3 regions of the Nocardiopsis gilva YIM 90087 genome follow, and region 1 is predicted to be linked to each of the others. Evidence: riboswitches for the same ligand, from Rfam matches in the RefSeq annotation. Region 1 holds a riboswitch; each other region holds the start of a gene.
What was found. A riboswitch is a leader RNA that binds a small molecule or an ion and turns the genes downstream of it on or off. The one in region 1 is predicted to bind thiamine pyrophosphate.
Positions count from the first base shown of each region.

Region 2: linked by a shared signal. The riboswitch ahead of thiD (bifunctional hydroxymethylpyrimidine kinase/phosphomethylpyrimidine kinase) and the one ahead of CDO52_RS22675 (ECF transporter S component) in region 1 are both predicted to bind thiamine pyrophosphate.
Region 3: linked by a shared signal. The riboswitch ahead of thiO (glycine oxidase ThiO) and the one ahead of CDO52_RS22675 (ECF transporter S component) in region 1 are both predicted to bind thiamine pyrophosphate.

Region 1 covers NZ_CP022753.1:5,097,598-5,102,629, forward strand. The annotation lists gene CDO52_RS22670 (ABC transporter ATP-binding protein) at 1-1,276, opposite strand, end outside; gene CDO52_RS22675 (ECF transporter S component) at 1,273-1,845, opposite strand; TPP riboswitch at 2,059-2,166, opposite strand; gene glgP (alpha-glucan family phosphorylase) at 2,346-4,964, opposite strand.
Region 2 covers NZ_CP022753.1:4,757,394-4,762,425, reverse strand. The annotation lists gene CDO52_RS21280 (alanine/glycine:cation symporter family protein) at 1-1,351, shown strand, start outside; gene thiD (bifunctional hydroxymethylpyrimidine kinase/phosphomethylpyrimidine kinase) at 1,490-2,323, opposite strand; TPP riboswitch at 2,312-2,431, opposite strand; gene CDO52_RS21270 (DUF368 domain-containing protein) at 2,461-3,435, opposite strand; gene rocD (ornithine--oxo-acid transaminase) at 3,924-5,032, shown strand, end outside.
Region 3 covers NZ_CP022753.1:2,572,463-2,577,494, forward strand. The annotation lists gene CDO52_RS11735 (thiazole synthase) at 1-432, opposite strand, end outside; gene thiS (sulfur carrier protein ThiS) at 436-636, opposite strand; gene thiO (glycine oxidase ThiO) at 749-1,900, opposite strand; TPP riboswitch at 1,892-2,003, opposite strand; gene CDO52_RS11750 (Rv2175c family DNA-binding protein) at 2,136-2,495, shown strand; gene thiE (thiamine phosphate synthase) at 2,667-3,317, shown strand; gene CDO52_RS11760 (SDR family oxidoreductase) at 3,388-4,272, opposite strand; gene CDO52_RS11765 (polyprenyl synthetase family protein) at 4,639-5,032, opposite strand, start outside.

The DNA of each region.
Region 1 (5,032 bases):
GGCGCTTCTCGCCACCGGAGAGCGTGTTGGGGTGGACGTCGGCGAGACCGGTCAGGCGCAGCCGCTCCAGCAGTTCCTCCACCCACGCCGCCGCCTCGCGCTCGCTCAGCCCGGTGCGCCGCGGGGCGAAGGCGAGCTCGTCGCGGACGGTGCCGGTGACGAACTGGTCCTCGGCGTGCTGGAAGACCGTGCCCAGGTGACGGGCGAGCCTGCGGGCGGGCCAGCGGATCAGCGGGCGCTCGTCGATGGCTGCCAGGGCGCCGCGCGGCTCGACCGCGCCACCATGCGGCGCGGTGAGCCCGGCCAGCAGCATCAGCAGAGTGGACTTGCCCGACCCGTTGGGTCCGGTCAGAGCGGTGGCCGACGCGGAGGTGACCGCAGCGGCCGCCCCGTCGAGGATCGTCGCGGGCGGGCCGGTGCCCGGCCCGAGCGCTTCGGGTGTGCGGGCGACGAGATCGACCGCCTCGATGAGCGGCGACGCGGGCGACGAACATGCGACGGGCCGTTGCTCGGCTCGGGGTTCGTGACCGGGCACCCACACGCCCTGCTCGGCGAGATGGGCGCCGTGGGTGGCGAAGACAGTGCCCGGCGCGCCGTCCGCGATGACGCCGCCGCCCGGTTCGAGGACGACGACACGGTCCACCAGTCCGACCACGTCGGCCACCCGGTGCTCGACCAGCACCAGCGTCGCCTCGGTGGTGGCGACCAGGTCCGCCACCACCTCGCGGACGAGGCGCGCCCCGGCCGGGTCGAGGTTGGCGGTGGGCTCATCGAGCAGCAGGAGGCGCGGGTTCATCGCCAGCGTCCCGGCGATGACCAGCCGCTGCTTCTCGCCGCCGGACAGCGCGGCGGTCGACCGCGCCATGCCATAGGGGAACCCCACCTGGTCCAGCGCGGCGTGCACGCGCGGCCAGATGTCCGCGCGCGCGACGGCGCGGTTCTCCAGACCGAAGGCGACGTCGTCGCCGCTCCGCGCCATCACGAGTTGGGTCTCCGGGTCCTGGCTGACCAGGCCGATGTCGCCGCGGCGGCGGTCGGCGTGCTCGCCGTCGACGAGGAGCGTCCCCTCCTGCTCCCCGGAGATGGCGGCGTCGGGGCCGGTGAGTCCGGCGAGGGCGTGCAGCAGGGTGCTCTTGCCCGCCCCGGAGGCCCCGAGGAGCAGGACCCGCTCCCCCGGCTCGATCGTCAGGTCGACGCCGCGCAGCGCCCACGCGTCGCGGGCACCGTGCCGCCACCCCCATCCGGAGAGCCGAACCGCGGCCCCGCCCCCGCTCATCCGCGTGCCGAGGGGAAGGGGGTGAGGGCGCCAGCGCGGGCCAGCGCCGTGGTCAGCAGGCGACCGCCGACACCGGCGATGACGGCGGCGCTGAGCACCACGATGACCCCGTAGGCGGCCATGAAGGTGACCGGCCAGGCGGCGTAGTAGAGGGCGAGGTCCATGACGGTCGGCGCGAGCCCGGCGGCGGCACCGGCGAGCACGGAGATCCCCATCCCCCAGCGGCGGAAACGGCCGAGCGTGAAGACCACCTCGGGCAGCAGTCCCTGCAGCAGCCCCGCGAGCAGGACCATCAGTCCCCATTCGGTACCGAGCAGCATCGAGACCGTCGCCGCCGCGACCGAGGTGAGCACACCGGCGCCGGGCTTGCGGATGATGAGCATCCCCAGCACGCCGGGCAGCAGCCACACGCCGTAGATCACCGCCTGCGCGGGCGGGAAGAAGAGGAAGAGGGGGGTGGTGGATGCCCACAGCATCCCCCAGACCCAGAAGATGACGCCGATGGCGACGCCCAGGACGGCGGCGACGACGATGTCGACGGTGCGCCAGCGGACACCGGAAACGCCCATGAACTCGGCGATGCGCCGCCGCAGAGCGGCGGCGCGGGTGGCGACTGCGTTCAGCACACCGGTTCCGGTGGATTTGGTCGTGGAGGTTGCTCCAGGCGTGGATGAGGTTCCCACGGCGGTGTTCCTGTCCCTTCGTGTCAGCACACGAGAGGGCGCGAAGTGCCAAGAGGGCCGGGATCGAGGCGCGCATCCGCGCGCCGACCGATTCCACGGCCGACGGATCCTACGACTTCCTTCGCCGGCATGACCCGGATCAGGTGTGTAAGGGTCTGCGGTTCCATCCCGCACTCTCAGCGCCGAAGCGCTCCCCTGTCGGTTCCCTGCCGTTCTGGCAGTTCATTCCATTATGGGTGACTCCGCGTGGAGATAGGCAACGTGGGATTCTCCAACCGCTGAGGCGCGAGATTGTCGACAGGGAGCCCTTGACAACGCCGCAGGGCCGGTCGGATCACAGATGACCGACCGGCCCGACACACGAGGTACCGCCTACGCCGCGACCGCTACCGCAGCACCATTCCGTCGTCCATGGTCTCGGGCGGCTGCGGGACCACGACCAGGCCCATCTCGGCGGGGTCGGCCAGCATGGGGTGGGCGGGCAGGACGCGCACGGTGTAGCCGCACGTTCCGGCGCGCCGGAGGGGGACGGAGCCCGCGTAGCGCACCAGCGGCCCCTCGCTCCCATCGGGCTCGCCGACCACCTCCAGGTCGGCCACGACCGGTTCCACCAGCCGCTCGTCGCCGGTGACCCGGCCGATGGCGACCTCCACCTGGATGTCCTCGGGCGCCAGTCCGGCCAGCCCGAGGGTGGTGTGCACCTGCATCTCGCCGCCGACCTGGGGTGGGTCTTCCATTCCCACCACCTCCACGTGTTCGATGCGCACCCCCGGCCAGGCCTTGCGAACCCGGCGCTTCCACTCGGCGAGTTCGCGCGCACCGTTCATGTCCTCGCCCGCCAACCGGCGGGAGGAGTCGGCCGCCCCCTGGTAGAGGCGGGTGACGTACTCCTGCACCATGCGCGTGGCCAGCACCTTGGGGCCGAGCGAGACGAGGGTGTGCTTGACCATCTCCAGCCAGCGGTTGGGCAGGCCCTCCTCATCGCGGTCGTAGAACTGCGGCGCGACCTCGCCCTCGATCAGGTCGTACAGGGCCGCCGCCTCCAGCTCGTCACGGCGGTCGGGGTCGCGCACGCCGTCGGCCGTGGGGATGGCCCACCCGTTGGAGCCGTCGAACCACTCCGCCCACCAGCCGTCGCGGACGGACAGGTTGAGCCCGCCGTTGAGCGCGGCCTTCATGCCCGAGGTGCCGCAGGCCTCCAGTGGGCGCAGCGGGTTGTTCAGCCACACGTCGCAGCCCTGGACCAGGGAGCGCGCCAGTGCCATGTCGTAGTCGGGCAGGAAGACGATGCGGTGGCGCACCCGCGGGTCGTCGGTGAAGCGCACGATCTCCTGGATGAGGCGCTTGCCGCCCTCGTCGGCCGGGTGGGCCTTGCCCGCGATGACGATCTGCACCGGGCGATCCGGGTCGAGCAGCATCGACTTGAGCCGGTCGCGATCGCGCAGCATGAGGGTGAGCCGCTTGTAGGAGGGCACCCGGCGGGCGAATCCGATGGTCAGGATGTCGGGGTCGAGGACGTCGTCGATCCAGCCCAGCTCGGCCGAACTGGCCCCCCGCTGCCGCCAGGAGGCGCGCAGCCGCTCCCGCGTGTCGGCGACCAGGCGGGAGCGCAGCGTGCGGCGCATCTCCCACAGATCCGCCTCGTCGGCGTCGGTAATCTTGCGCCACCCTTCGGAGTGGGTGAACTCGGCGGAGTCCTGCACCATGCGCCCCGCCATCCGCTGGGCCTCATCCGCCACCCAGGTGCGCGCGTGCACGCCGTTGGTGATGGAGGTGATGGGCACCTCGGCGGCGTCGAAGCCCGACCACAGCCCCTGGAACATGTCCCGGGCGACGGCCCCGTGCAGTTCGCTGACGCCGTTGACGCGCTGCGCCAGCCGCATGCCCATCACGGCCATGTTGAACACCGCGGGGTCACCGCCCGCGTAGTCCTCTGTGCCGAGCTCCATGACGCGGTCGCGCGGGACACCCGGTGTCGCGGAGACGTCGGCGGTGAAGTGCCGCTCGACGAGGTCGCGCGGCAGGCGGTCGATCCCGGCGGACACCGGCGTATGGGTGGTGAAGACCGTGCCCGCACGGGTGGCCTCGGCCGCCTCGTCGAAGGTCAGTCCGGCCTCGTCGATGTACTCGCGGACGCGTTCCAGGCCGAGGAACCCGGCGTGCCCCTCGTTCATGTGGAAGACCTCGGGGCGGGGGTCGCCGGTCTGCTCGCAGTAGACGCGGACCGCCCGGACCCCGCCGATGCCGAGCAGCAGCTCCTGGCGCAGCCGGTGCTCGCTCCCGCCCCCGTAGAGGCGGTCGGTGATGCCGCGCAGCTCCGGGTCGTTGCCCTCGTGGCACGCGTCCAGGAGCAGCAGCGGGACGCGTCCGACGCGGACCACCCACACGTGCGCGGTGATGCGGCGGCCGTCCGCCATGTCGACGCCGATGCACACGGGTTCCCCCGCGGCGTCGGACAGGCGGCTCATGGGCAGTCCGCGCGGGTCGATCTCCGGGTAGCCCTCCAGCTGCCAGCCCTCGGGCGAGAGGGTCTGGGTGAAGTAGCCGTGCCGGTAGAGCAGACCGACGCCGATGAGCGGTAGGCCCAGGTCGCTGGCGCTCTTGAGGTGGTCGCCGGCGAGGATGCCCAGTCCGCCGGAGTACTGGGGCAGGGCGGCGGTCAGGCCGTATTCGGCCGAGAAGTAGGCGATGCCCGAGGGCGGCTGGGACAGGCCCTGATACCAACGTGGTCCGGTGAGGTAGGTGTCGAGGTCGGCGGCGGCCTCGCGCAGACGGGCGCGGAACTCCTCATCGCGGGCGAGCGCGGCGAACCGCTCCCCACCGACCTCGCCGAGCATGCGGAACGGATCCTGGCCGACGCTCTCCCACACCTCGGGATCGATCGCGGCGAAGACCTCGCGGGTCGCCGGGTGCCAGGCCCAGCGGAGGTTCGCGGCGAGTCGGCCCAGCGGGGCGAGTTCGTCGGGGAGGACGGTACGGACGGTAAATCTGCGAATCGCCTTCACGGAGCGTGAGGCTAGTCAATTCGGCGCGGTTACGCGACCCCCTTAGGCCTTTATTCAACGAACACGTC
Region 2 (5,032 bases), 340 kb from region 1:
GTTGCTGCTGCTCACTGGGTTGTTCCTGACGATCCGACTGCGGCTGCTGCAGTTCCACAAGCTCTTCCACGCCCTCTGGCTGGCACTGGTCCGCCGCAAGGAGGCCGAGGGCGTCCAGGGCGACATCTCGCACTACCAGGCGCTGAGCACCGCGCTGGCCGCCACGGTGGGTGTCGGCAACATCGCCGGTGCCGCGCTGGCGATCGGCATGGGCGGTCCCGGTGCCCTGTTCTGGATGTGGATGACCGGCCTCGTCGGTATGGCCACCAAGTACAGCGAGGCGCTGCTGGGCGTGAAGTACCGGCAGGTGGACAGCGTGGGCAAGCAGAGCGGCGGCCCCATGTTCTACCTCCGCCACGGTCTTCCCGGCGGGCTGGGCCTGGCGCTGGGCGTCCTCTTCGCCGTGTTCGGCGCCATCGCGGCCTTCGGTATCGGCAACGGCACCCAGGCCAACACCGTCTCGCAGCAGCTCAACAACGTCTGGGGCGTTCCGACCTGGGTGGCCGGTGTCGCGATGGTGATCATCGCGGGCACGGTCATCCTCGGCGGTATCAAGAGCATCGGCCGCGTGGCCGCCGGGATCGTGCCGATCATGATCGTGCTCTACATCGGCATCACTCTGACCGTGCTGATCGTGCACGTCGGCGACATCCCCGCGGCGCTGGCGCTCGTCCTGACCGACGCCTTCACCGGGCAGGCCGCCGCCGGCGGCGGCGCGGCCTCCGTGTTCGTCGTGATCCAGGCCGGCGTGGCGCGCGGCATCTTCTCCAACGAGTCGGGCCTGGGCACCGGCGCCATCGCGGCCGCCGCGGCCAAGACCGACCAGCCGGTGCGCCAGGCGATGGTCTCGATGACCCAGACGTTCATCGACACGCTCATCGTCGTCACCATGACCTGCCTGGTCATCATCGTCACCGGCGTCTGGGAGGAGGACGGCACCGGCGACGGCGCCCAGATGACCTCCGAGGCGCTGCAGAGCGGCCTGTCGGCCATCACACCCGGCCTGGGCGCCATGGGCGGCTACATCGTGGCCATCTCCGTCGCGGTCTTCGCCTTCACCACCATCCTCGGCTGGTCCTACTACGGCGAGCGCTGCATCGACTTCCTCGTCGGCCACAGGGGCGTGCCCGTCTACCGCGTGGTGTTCGTCGCCATGATCTACGTCGGTGCCGTGGCCTCCCTGGACGTCATCTGGGTGGCCAGCGACATCGCCAACGGCCTGATGGCGCTGCCCAACCTGATCGGCCTGCTGCTGCTCTCCCCGGTCATCGTCCAGGAGACGCAGAGGTACTTCAGCAACCCCGACTGGAAGAACCCGGACATCAAGGTCCCCGACGTCCGCCAGCAGTGACCCGTTCCAGGCCCCGCCCCGCAGACCACGCGGGGCGGGGCCTTCGTTGATCTCGGGGATATCGACCGAATACTCGCCGATATTCGGTCGATATCCCCGAGATCAACGGGGAAACGGGCGAGGGCCGTGGGGGAAGCCTTAGTGGTCGGCCGCGACAGCGCCCCACCACGCGTGGAAGTGGTGGACCGGGCCCTTGCCGCGGCCCGCGTCGAGTTCGTCGGCGTGGCGCAGGGCCTCGGTGAGGTACTCCTTGGCGTCCCGCACGGCCGCGGGGACGTCGTCGCGCTGGGGGAGGAGGGCGGCGATGGCGGAGGACAGGGTGCAGCCCGTGCCGTGGGTGTTGTGCGTGCGGACGCGCTCGGCGGTGAAGGTCCGCGGCGGCCAGTCCGGTTCGACCAGGAGGTCGGTGCTGTGGCCGCTGTCCGCGCCGCCGAGGTGGCCGCCCTTCAGCAGCACGCGGCGGGCGCCCAGAACGAGGAGGCGCTCGGCCTGGGCACCCATCGTCTCGATGCTGCCGGCCTCGTCCGCGCCGAGGAGTTCGGCGGCCTCGGGGATGTTGGGCGTGATGAGATCGGCGCGCGGGAGGAGCTCGTCGCGGACCCCCGCCACCGCCTCGGGCGCCAGCAGCCGGTCGCCGCTCTTGGCGACCATCACCGGGTCGAGCACCACGTTGCGCAGCGCGTAGTGGTCGATGGCCGCGGCGACCGCGCCGATGACGCCCGTGTCGGACAGCATCCCGATCTTCACCGCGTCCACCCGCGCGTCGGTGAGCAGCGTGTCGAGCTGCGCCGAGACGAACTCCGCGGGGACGGCGTGCACGCCGGTGACACCGCTCGTGGACTGGGCGGTCAGGGCGGTGATGACCGTCATCCCGTAGCCGCCGAGCGCGGAGAAGGTCTTCAGGTCGGCCTGGATGCCGGCGCCCCCGCTGGGGTCGCTGCCGGCGATGGACAGGATGTTGTAGCCGCTCATTGGCGTTCCTTCGCTAGTACGAGCTAGATCAGGTTCGACGGGTGTGCTCTCAGCCGGGACGGCTGATCACCAGCGGGTGATCGTCTCCCGGCACCCCGCGCCGTGATGGACGTTGGATGGAGTTGTCGGGGTGCCCGTCAGCCGCGCTCGGCCGAGTCGACCGGGTCGGCCGAGCGGTGGCGGCCCCGAGTCTGACCGGCCCCGTTCGCGGCACCCTGCCGCCGGGCCTGGACACGCCGTTCGAAGAGCAGCACGGCGACGACGACCGCGAAGCCCAGAACCGCCAGGGCGACGGTGACCGGAATATCGCCCTGCGGCGCCTGCAGCGTGCGGTGCTCGTCCTGCCACGGCCACAGCGCGCGCAGCGAACCGGCCATCAGTCCGGTCAGGACGACCAGCGTGATGTGGTGGTAGCTCTCCATGAGCCACTGCAGCAGCTTGACGAAGAACGCCAGGCCGATGATCGCGCCCAGCGCGAACGTCCCGATGTAGCCGAAGTCGCGGGCGTTCAGCGCGTCCATCGTGGCCGTGTACAGGCCGAAGGTGAGCAGGATGAACGAGCCGGAGACGCCGGGCAGGACCAGCGCGCAGACGGCGATGGCCGCGGCGCCGACGACGATGAAGAAGTTGGGTTCGACGTGGGCCGGGGGCAGGCCGGTGAGCAGGAACGTCACCGCCGCGACGGCCAGTGCCACCAGGTAGTCGCCGGGCCTCCAGGTGCGCCCGGAGCCGCTGTAGGGCACCCACAGCGAGGCCAGGATCAGGCCGAAGAAGACCGCGTAGGCGTACTGCTGCTCGTGCTCGACCAGCGGGGCCAGGAACTTGGCGGCGACAAGGGCGGCCAGGACCATGCCGATCAGCACGGCGATGATGGCGCCCCAGTCGGCCTTGCGGAACTCCTCGGCGGCGCGCGCGCCGCCACGGCCGCGCGGCAGGTCGCCGGCTGCCAGCCGGATTCCGTTCACCGCGTGGCCCGCGGAGGTGATGAGGTTTTCGTAGATGCCCACGATCAGTGCGACGGTGCCGCCACTGACGCCGGGGACCACCTCCGCGGTCCCGATGAGGGCGCCGCGGAACGCGTTGAAGAGGTGAGTACCGACTGACTTCGCCATGTCTCGCGTTTCGTCTGAATGGGTGCGGGAGGAAATGGGAGCAAGTGAGCTGGGCGACCGCCGCCGCGGGCGGTGCGCCCCCAGTCTAGGGGCGGCCGAGGGGGACGGTTCGGCGCTGTGTGGGGAAGTTTCGGACACGATGCTGTGACGCGGCCCCGTGTGTACCGGCATCGTATGGGTAGTAGTCGCGTCGACGCGTCGGGAAGCCGGGAGGCGTAGGGGACGCCCCGGTACGACACGACGTCCGCGGCGTGCGGCGCCGCGGAGACGGGGGAGGAATGTGATGAGGGAACGATTCCGCGATGCCCAGGGTCCCGGATGGGGCTGGTGGGGAGCGGCACGTGCCGCCTCTTGTGCATCGGGGGCACCATCTGTTCTCCTGCTGGAGTCCGCCTGAGGCGGTGCTTCGTGCGTTAACCGAACGGGTATCTGAAAATCGAATAACGATCACTGCTGTTCCGATCAACGGCGATCGAAGGGAAACCTGGATGAGCGACACCCGCAGTCTGGGCGAATACACGGCCGGTGGGGATCACACCGGTCCCGTCATTTCGAGTAGCGACCACATCGGACTGGCCGAGGCACACTCGGCGCACAACTACAACCCCCTGCCCGTTGTCATCGCCGAAGGCGAGGGCGCGTGGGTCACCGACGTCGAGGGCCGCCGCTACCTCGACTGTCTCGCCGGATACTCCGCGACCAACTTCGGCCACAGCAACCCCGACCTGCTGGCGGCCGCACACCACCAGCTCGACCGGGTGACGCTCACCAGCCGCGCCTTCTACCACGACCAGTTCGGCCCCTGGGTCACCGCCCTCGCCGACCTCGTCGGCAAGGAGAAGGTGCTGCCCATGAACACCGGCGCCGAGGCGGTGGAGACCGCGGTCAAGGTGGCCCGCCGGTGGGCCTACGACGTCAAGGGCGTCCCCGACGGGCAGGCCACGATCATCGTCGCGGGCGGCAACTTCCACGGCCGCACCACCACCATCATCTCCTTCTCCGAGGACCCCGACGCCTACGGCGGCTTCGGTCCCTACACCCCCGGCTTCCGCGTGGTCCCCTACGGCGACGCCGACGCGATCGCGTCGGCCATCGACGCGACCACGGCCGCGGTCATCGTCGAGCCCGTGCAGGGCGAGGCCGGGGTCATCGTGCCGCCCCCGGACTACCTCCCCCGCATCAGGGAGATCTGCGACGACAACCGGGTGCTGTTCATCGCCGACGAGGTGCAGTCGGCCCTCGGCCGCACCGGCACCGTGACGGCCTGCGAGCACACCGGCGTCATCCCCGACGCCTACCTCTTCGGCAAGGCCCTGGGCGGCGGCATCCTCCCCGTCTCGGCCATGGTCGCCGACGAGGACGTCCTCGGCGTGATCCAGCCGGGCCAGCACGGCAGCACCTTCGGCGGAAACCCGATGGCCGCGGCGATGGGCCGCACCGTCGTGCGGATGCTGCGGGAGGGGCCCTACCTGGACAACGCCCAGCGGCTCGGCGAGGTGCTGGGCACCCGGATCAAGGAGTTCGTCGGCAACGGCGCGGTGGCCGCGCGCAGCATCGGGCTGTGGGCGGGGGTCGACGTCGACGAGTCCCTGGCCAG
Region 3 (5,032 bases), 2.5 Mb from region 1:
CAGGGTGCGCTCGTCGGCCACGACCTCCAGCTTGATCCAGTTCGTCCCCAGCGCCTCGCGGGCCATCCGGGCGGTGCGCAGCGCGTCCATCGCCGTGTAACAGCCGGCGGTGTTGGGCAGCGGGCGGATGCCGTTGCTCCGCAGGATGTCCCACACCGACCCCTCGGCACCGGGGGCGACCTTGCGCATCGCGACGGTCGTCAGCTCGGTTCCGGAGGCGATCAGCGCTTCCTGGAGAACCTTCAGCGACGGCGCGCCGCCGGTACCGGCGATGAGGCGGGAACCGAACGTCTCCCCGGCGATGACCAGGGGATCGTCGGTGGCTGCGGGGTCGGTGCTGGGACGCGTGGGACCGGTGGTGCCAGTGGGATCGGCGCCGCCCTCCGCGGTCGGGGCGGGGGTACACGGGGTCGTCGGGGTTCCGGACGTCATGGGTCAGCCTCCCTGCACAGCGGTGAGCACGTCCACGCGGTCGTCCTCGGTGACGAAGGTCGCCGACCAGGTGGCCTTGGGCACGACCTCGTCGTTGACCGCCACCGCGATCCCCTCCCGCGCCGCGGTCAGGGAGCGGACGACGTCGGCCACCGTGCTGCGCGGGGCCAGGTCGCGGGGCTCGCCGTTGATGATCACGTTCACGTGTGATCTCCTTCGATGTTCGACGCCGTTCGACGTCTTCAGCGGAATTCTCTGCTCCGGGGTGCCCGGGGGCCGCGCGATCCGCACGTCCCGCGCGGGACGGGAGCGCGTTTCAGGACAGGCGCGTCGCGGCGAAGCGGCGCGCGTAGTCCGGCAGCTCTCCGGTGGTCAGTGCCTCGGCCATGGCGTCGCCGGTGGCGGGGGTGAACAGGACGCCGTGGCGGAAGTGCCCGGCGGCCAGGTGCAGACCGGGCAGGCGGGTCGGGCCGAGCAGGGGTTCGTTGTCGGGGGCGGCCGGGCGCAGCCCCACGCAGGTCTCGGCGATCTCCAGCTCGCTGATGCCCGGCACCAGCTCATGGCCGTCGCGCAGCAGCTCCCACACCCCACCGGCGGTGAGCCGGGTGTCGTCGCCCATCTCCTCCTGCGTCGCGCCCAGGACGACCTCCCCGTCGGCGCGCGGCACGAGGTAGACGGGGGAGCCCTTGACCAGGCCGCGCACGGTGCGGGAGACGATGGGCGGCTCGCCCGGCGGCATCCGCAGCCGCAGCAGCTGGCCCTTGACCGGGCGGAGGGCGGGGACCACGCCCTCGGGCAGCCCGCCGATGTCGGGCGTGTGCGTCCCGGCGGCCAGCACGACCTGATCGGCGCTCACCTCCTCGCCGGACTCCAGCACGACGCCGCGGGCGCGGTCGGCAGACACCAGCACCGCCCTGACGCGGTCGGCCACGACGCGCGCGCCGCGCCGCTCAGCGGCGGTACGCAGGGCCGCCATCAGCGCGCGCGGGTCCACGGAGTGGTCGTCGGCCACGTGGATGCCGCCGCGCACCGCCGGGGCCAGCATCGGCTCCAGGCGGCGGCACTCGCGGCCGGTGAGCCGCTCGGACTTCAGCCCGAGCCGGGTCTGCAGTTCGCCGAGCTCGGTGAGCTTGGCGAGGTCGTCGGTGTCGAACGCGATCTGCAGCGTGCCCGACGCCCGGTAGGCCGTCGGCTGCCCGCTCTCGTCCTCCAGCTCGGCGACGAAGGCGGGGTAGCGGTCGCGGGACAGGGCGCCGAACCGCATCAGCGGCTCCTCGCCGAACATGGCCTCGGTGGCCGGGGTGAGCATGCCCGCCGCGACGCCCGAGGCGGGGAAGGGGCGCGAACGCCCCACGATGGTCGTCCGCAGGCCGCGCTGGGCGGCCCGCCACGCCGTGACCAGGCCGATCAGGCCGTCACCCACGACGACGACATCAGAGGTGGACCAGGGGTGACCGCGCACGGTCATGCCTCCACTCCCTTCGCCGGTATGACCCGGATCAGGTTCATGCGGTCGGAAGCTCACAGCCTCCCTCTCAGCCGGGTCCCACCCGGCTCCCGCGGGGAATCTCACGTCTTCACCGCCCATCTTAGGGCGTTTCCTCCGGCACGGCCGAGGGGCCGCCGACGCGGGCCGCTACGCCATGAGCGATACGGGTCGAGGGGCTGGTTTGCGCCCGGCGAAACTGTGGGAGATTGGCTGCGTGACACAGAACGACCACGACATCGAAGCCCTCGTCGGCGAATGGATGACCCTGAAGGAAGCCGCTCAGGCGCTCAACGTCAGCCCGAACCGCGTCAAGCAGTTCATCGGCGACCACAAGCTCCTGGGCATCCGGAAGGGCGGTGAGGTCGCGATTCCCGCCGCCTTCATCGCGGGCGGCGACATCGTCAAGGGCCTACCGGGGACACTCACCCTGCTCGCTGACGCCGGCTTCACCGACCACGAGGCGCTGAACTGGATGTTCACCCCGGACGACACCCTTCCCGGGGCACCCATCGAGGCACTGGCCGCCAACCGCGGCACCGAGGTGCGCCGCCGCGCCCAGGCCATGGCCTTCTAGCCGAGCGGGTCCTGGGACCAACCACCCCGGGGCCGCCCCCGCGCGGGACCCAGCGCGTTCGAACACTCCACCGCGGCGCGGCCGGACACCCCGGGCGCGCCGCGGTGCAGCTGCGGGTGCGCGGCGCGCCCCTCGGACCGGCACCGACCGCCGGCGCACTACCCTGGCCGGGTGACTGAGAGCCCGCGAGAACGCCTGTCCACGGCCCGCCTCTACCTGTGCACCGACGCCCGCACCGAGCAGGGCGACCTCGCCGCCTTCCTCGACGCGGCGCTGTCCGGCGGGGTCGACATCGTCCAGCTGCGCGACAAGACCCTGGAGGCCCGCGAGGAGCTGGCCGCACTGGAGGTCATGCGCGACGCCTGCGAACGCCACGGCGCGCTGCTCGCCGTGAACGACCGCGCCGACATCGCCCACGCCGCCCGCGCCGACGTCCTCCACCTCGGCCAGAACGACCTTCCGGTGCCCTACGCCCGCGCCATCCTCGGCGAGGGCCCGCTGATCGGCCGCTCCAACAACAACCTGCCCATGGCCACGGCCTCGGCCACCGAAGCGGGGGTCGACTACTTCTGCGTCGGCCCGACCTGGTCCACCCCCACCAAACCCGGCCGCCCCGCCGCGGGCCTGTCGCTCGTCCAGGAGACCGCCGGCCTGCGGCCGCAGCGCCCCTGGTTCGCCATCGGCGGCATCGACCTGGACAACCTCGATCAGGTCCTCGAAGCCGGCGCGACCCGTGTGGTCGTCGTCCGCGCCATCACCCGGGCCGACGACCCCCACGCCGCCGCTGCCGCCTTCAAGCGGCGGCTCGCCGCGATTAGCTGAGCCGCACGCTTCGCGGGCGCCGCTGGCCCCGGCCCTCGGCCCGGCGTGAGCCGGGTGCCCGACCTTCGTCTCAGGCGTAGACGTGGTTGAGCGCGCTGGGATGGGTGCGCAGGAAGCCCTCGATGGACTGGGCGGGGTGGCCGGTGAGGTGCGGGACGGTCGCGGAGACGACGTCCATCTCTCCGCTGGCGATCGCGGCGTACGAGCTGGCCCACCCCTCGACCTCCCACTCGGGGGCGCCCGTGGGACGGCGCGAGGCCAGGGCTTCCTCCCAGGTCTCGGGCACGTAGCGCACGGTCTTGCCGGTCAGCGTCGAGAGGCGCTCCACGGTCTCGCCCATGGTCACCGCCTCGGGACCGGTGACGTCGTAGCTCGCGCCGTCGTGGGCCGCGCCCTCGGTGAGGACGGCGACGGCGACGTCGGCGATGTCGTCGCGGGAGACCCACGCGACCCGTCCCTGCCCGGCGGGGCCGCGGATGACGCCCGAGTCGTCCGCCCAGTGCGGCAGCACATCGAGGTAGAAGCTGGGGCGCAGGAAGGTGTGGGCCACGCCGGTGGAGCGGATGTGGGCCTCGGTGTAGAAGTGGTCGCGGGCGAAGGTGAAGGTCGACGCCGGGGCCGCGGACAGGAAGGACAGGTAGACGATCCTGGTCACACCCGCGGCGACGGCGGCGTCGACCGCGCTGATGTGCTGGTCCACGCGGTCGGCGGACTCGGTGGCCGAGACCAGGAACAGGGTGTCGGCCCCCTTCACCGCGCGCTCGAAGGCGGGCATGTCCTCGTAGGGCGCCATGGCCGCGCTGGCGCCGGGCAGCTCCGGTGCGCGGTTGAGGTCGCGGACGATGAGTCGCTGGGGGATCCCCCGTCGGGCCAGGCGGGCGGCCACCCGGCCGCCCAGGCCTCCGGTCGCGCCGGTGATGCCGATGGTGTGCGTTATTGCCTGATCGTCACCCATGGCTCCCTATTCTCACCTGATGCCCGTTCCGGCGCACCCGCGGCGCGCCGATCGGAGCGTCACGCGCGAAGGGCGGTGTCCGCGGATGAGGTGCCGTCCTCACCTCACCCGCGGATACCGCCCATCGCCGACATCGCTCTTTCATCCCCGTGTGCTGCGACTGGCCGACCTGAGGGGCCCGATCGGCGGTGCCGCCGTTGTCATGCCGCGATCGGGCTCTGATCCGACTCAAACAGGCTTTGCCTCCCCAGTCGATCCGTCACGGGGAGGAACCGGCCTCATCCCTCAGGTGGGGAGGCGTCATGCTCCCCGCCGGGAGAGCGGGGGCGTGGCGGTGCCGTGGCAGCGGTCGGGCGGGGGTGCCCGTCAGTGCTTGCGGGCGGTGGCCGCGACGATCAGGTCGGCCAGGGCCGGGCGGGCCGCGTCGTCGACCTCGGGGCTCTCCAGGGCCTCCGTCGCCTGCGCCACGTAGCCGTCGATGCGCCGCTCGCAGGCCTCCAGCGCGCCGCACTCCGTGGCCAGGGCGCGCATCCACTCCACCGTCTCGGGCGTCAGGTGGGGGTCGCCCAGGTGGCGGCGGAACTCGGCGGCGTCGGCCGGGGTCGCGCGTTCGAGGGTCTCGGCGACCAGCAGGGTGCGCTTGCCCTCGCGCAGGTCGTCGCCTGCGGGCTTACCGGTCTCCTCCGGGTCGCCGAACACGCCCAGCACGTCGTCGCGCAGCTGGAAGGCGATGCCCAGCGCGATCCCGTAGTCGCTGTAG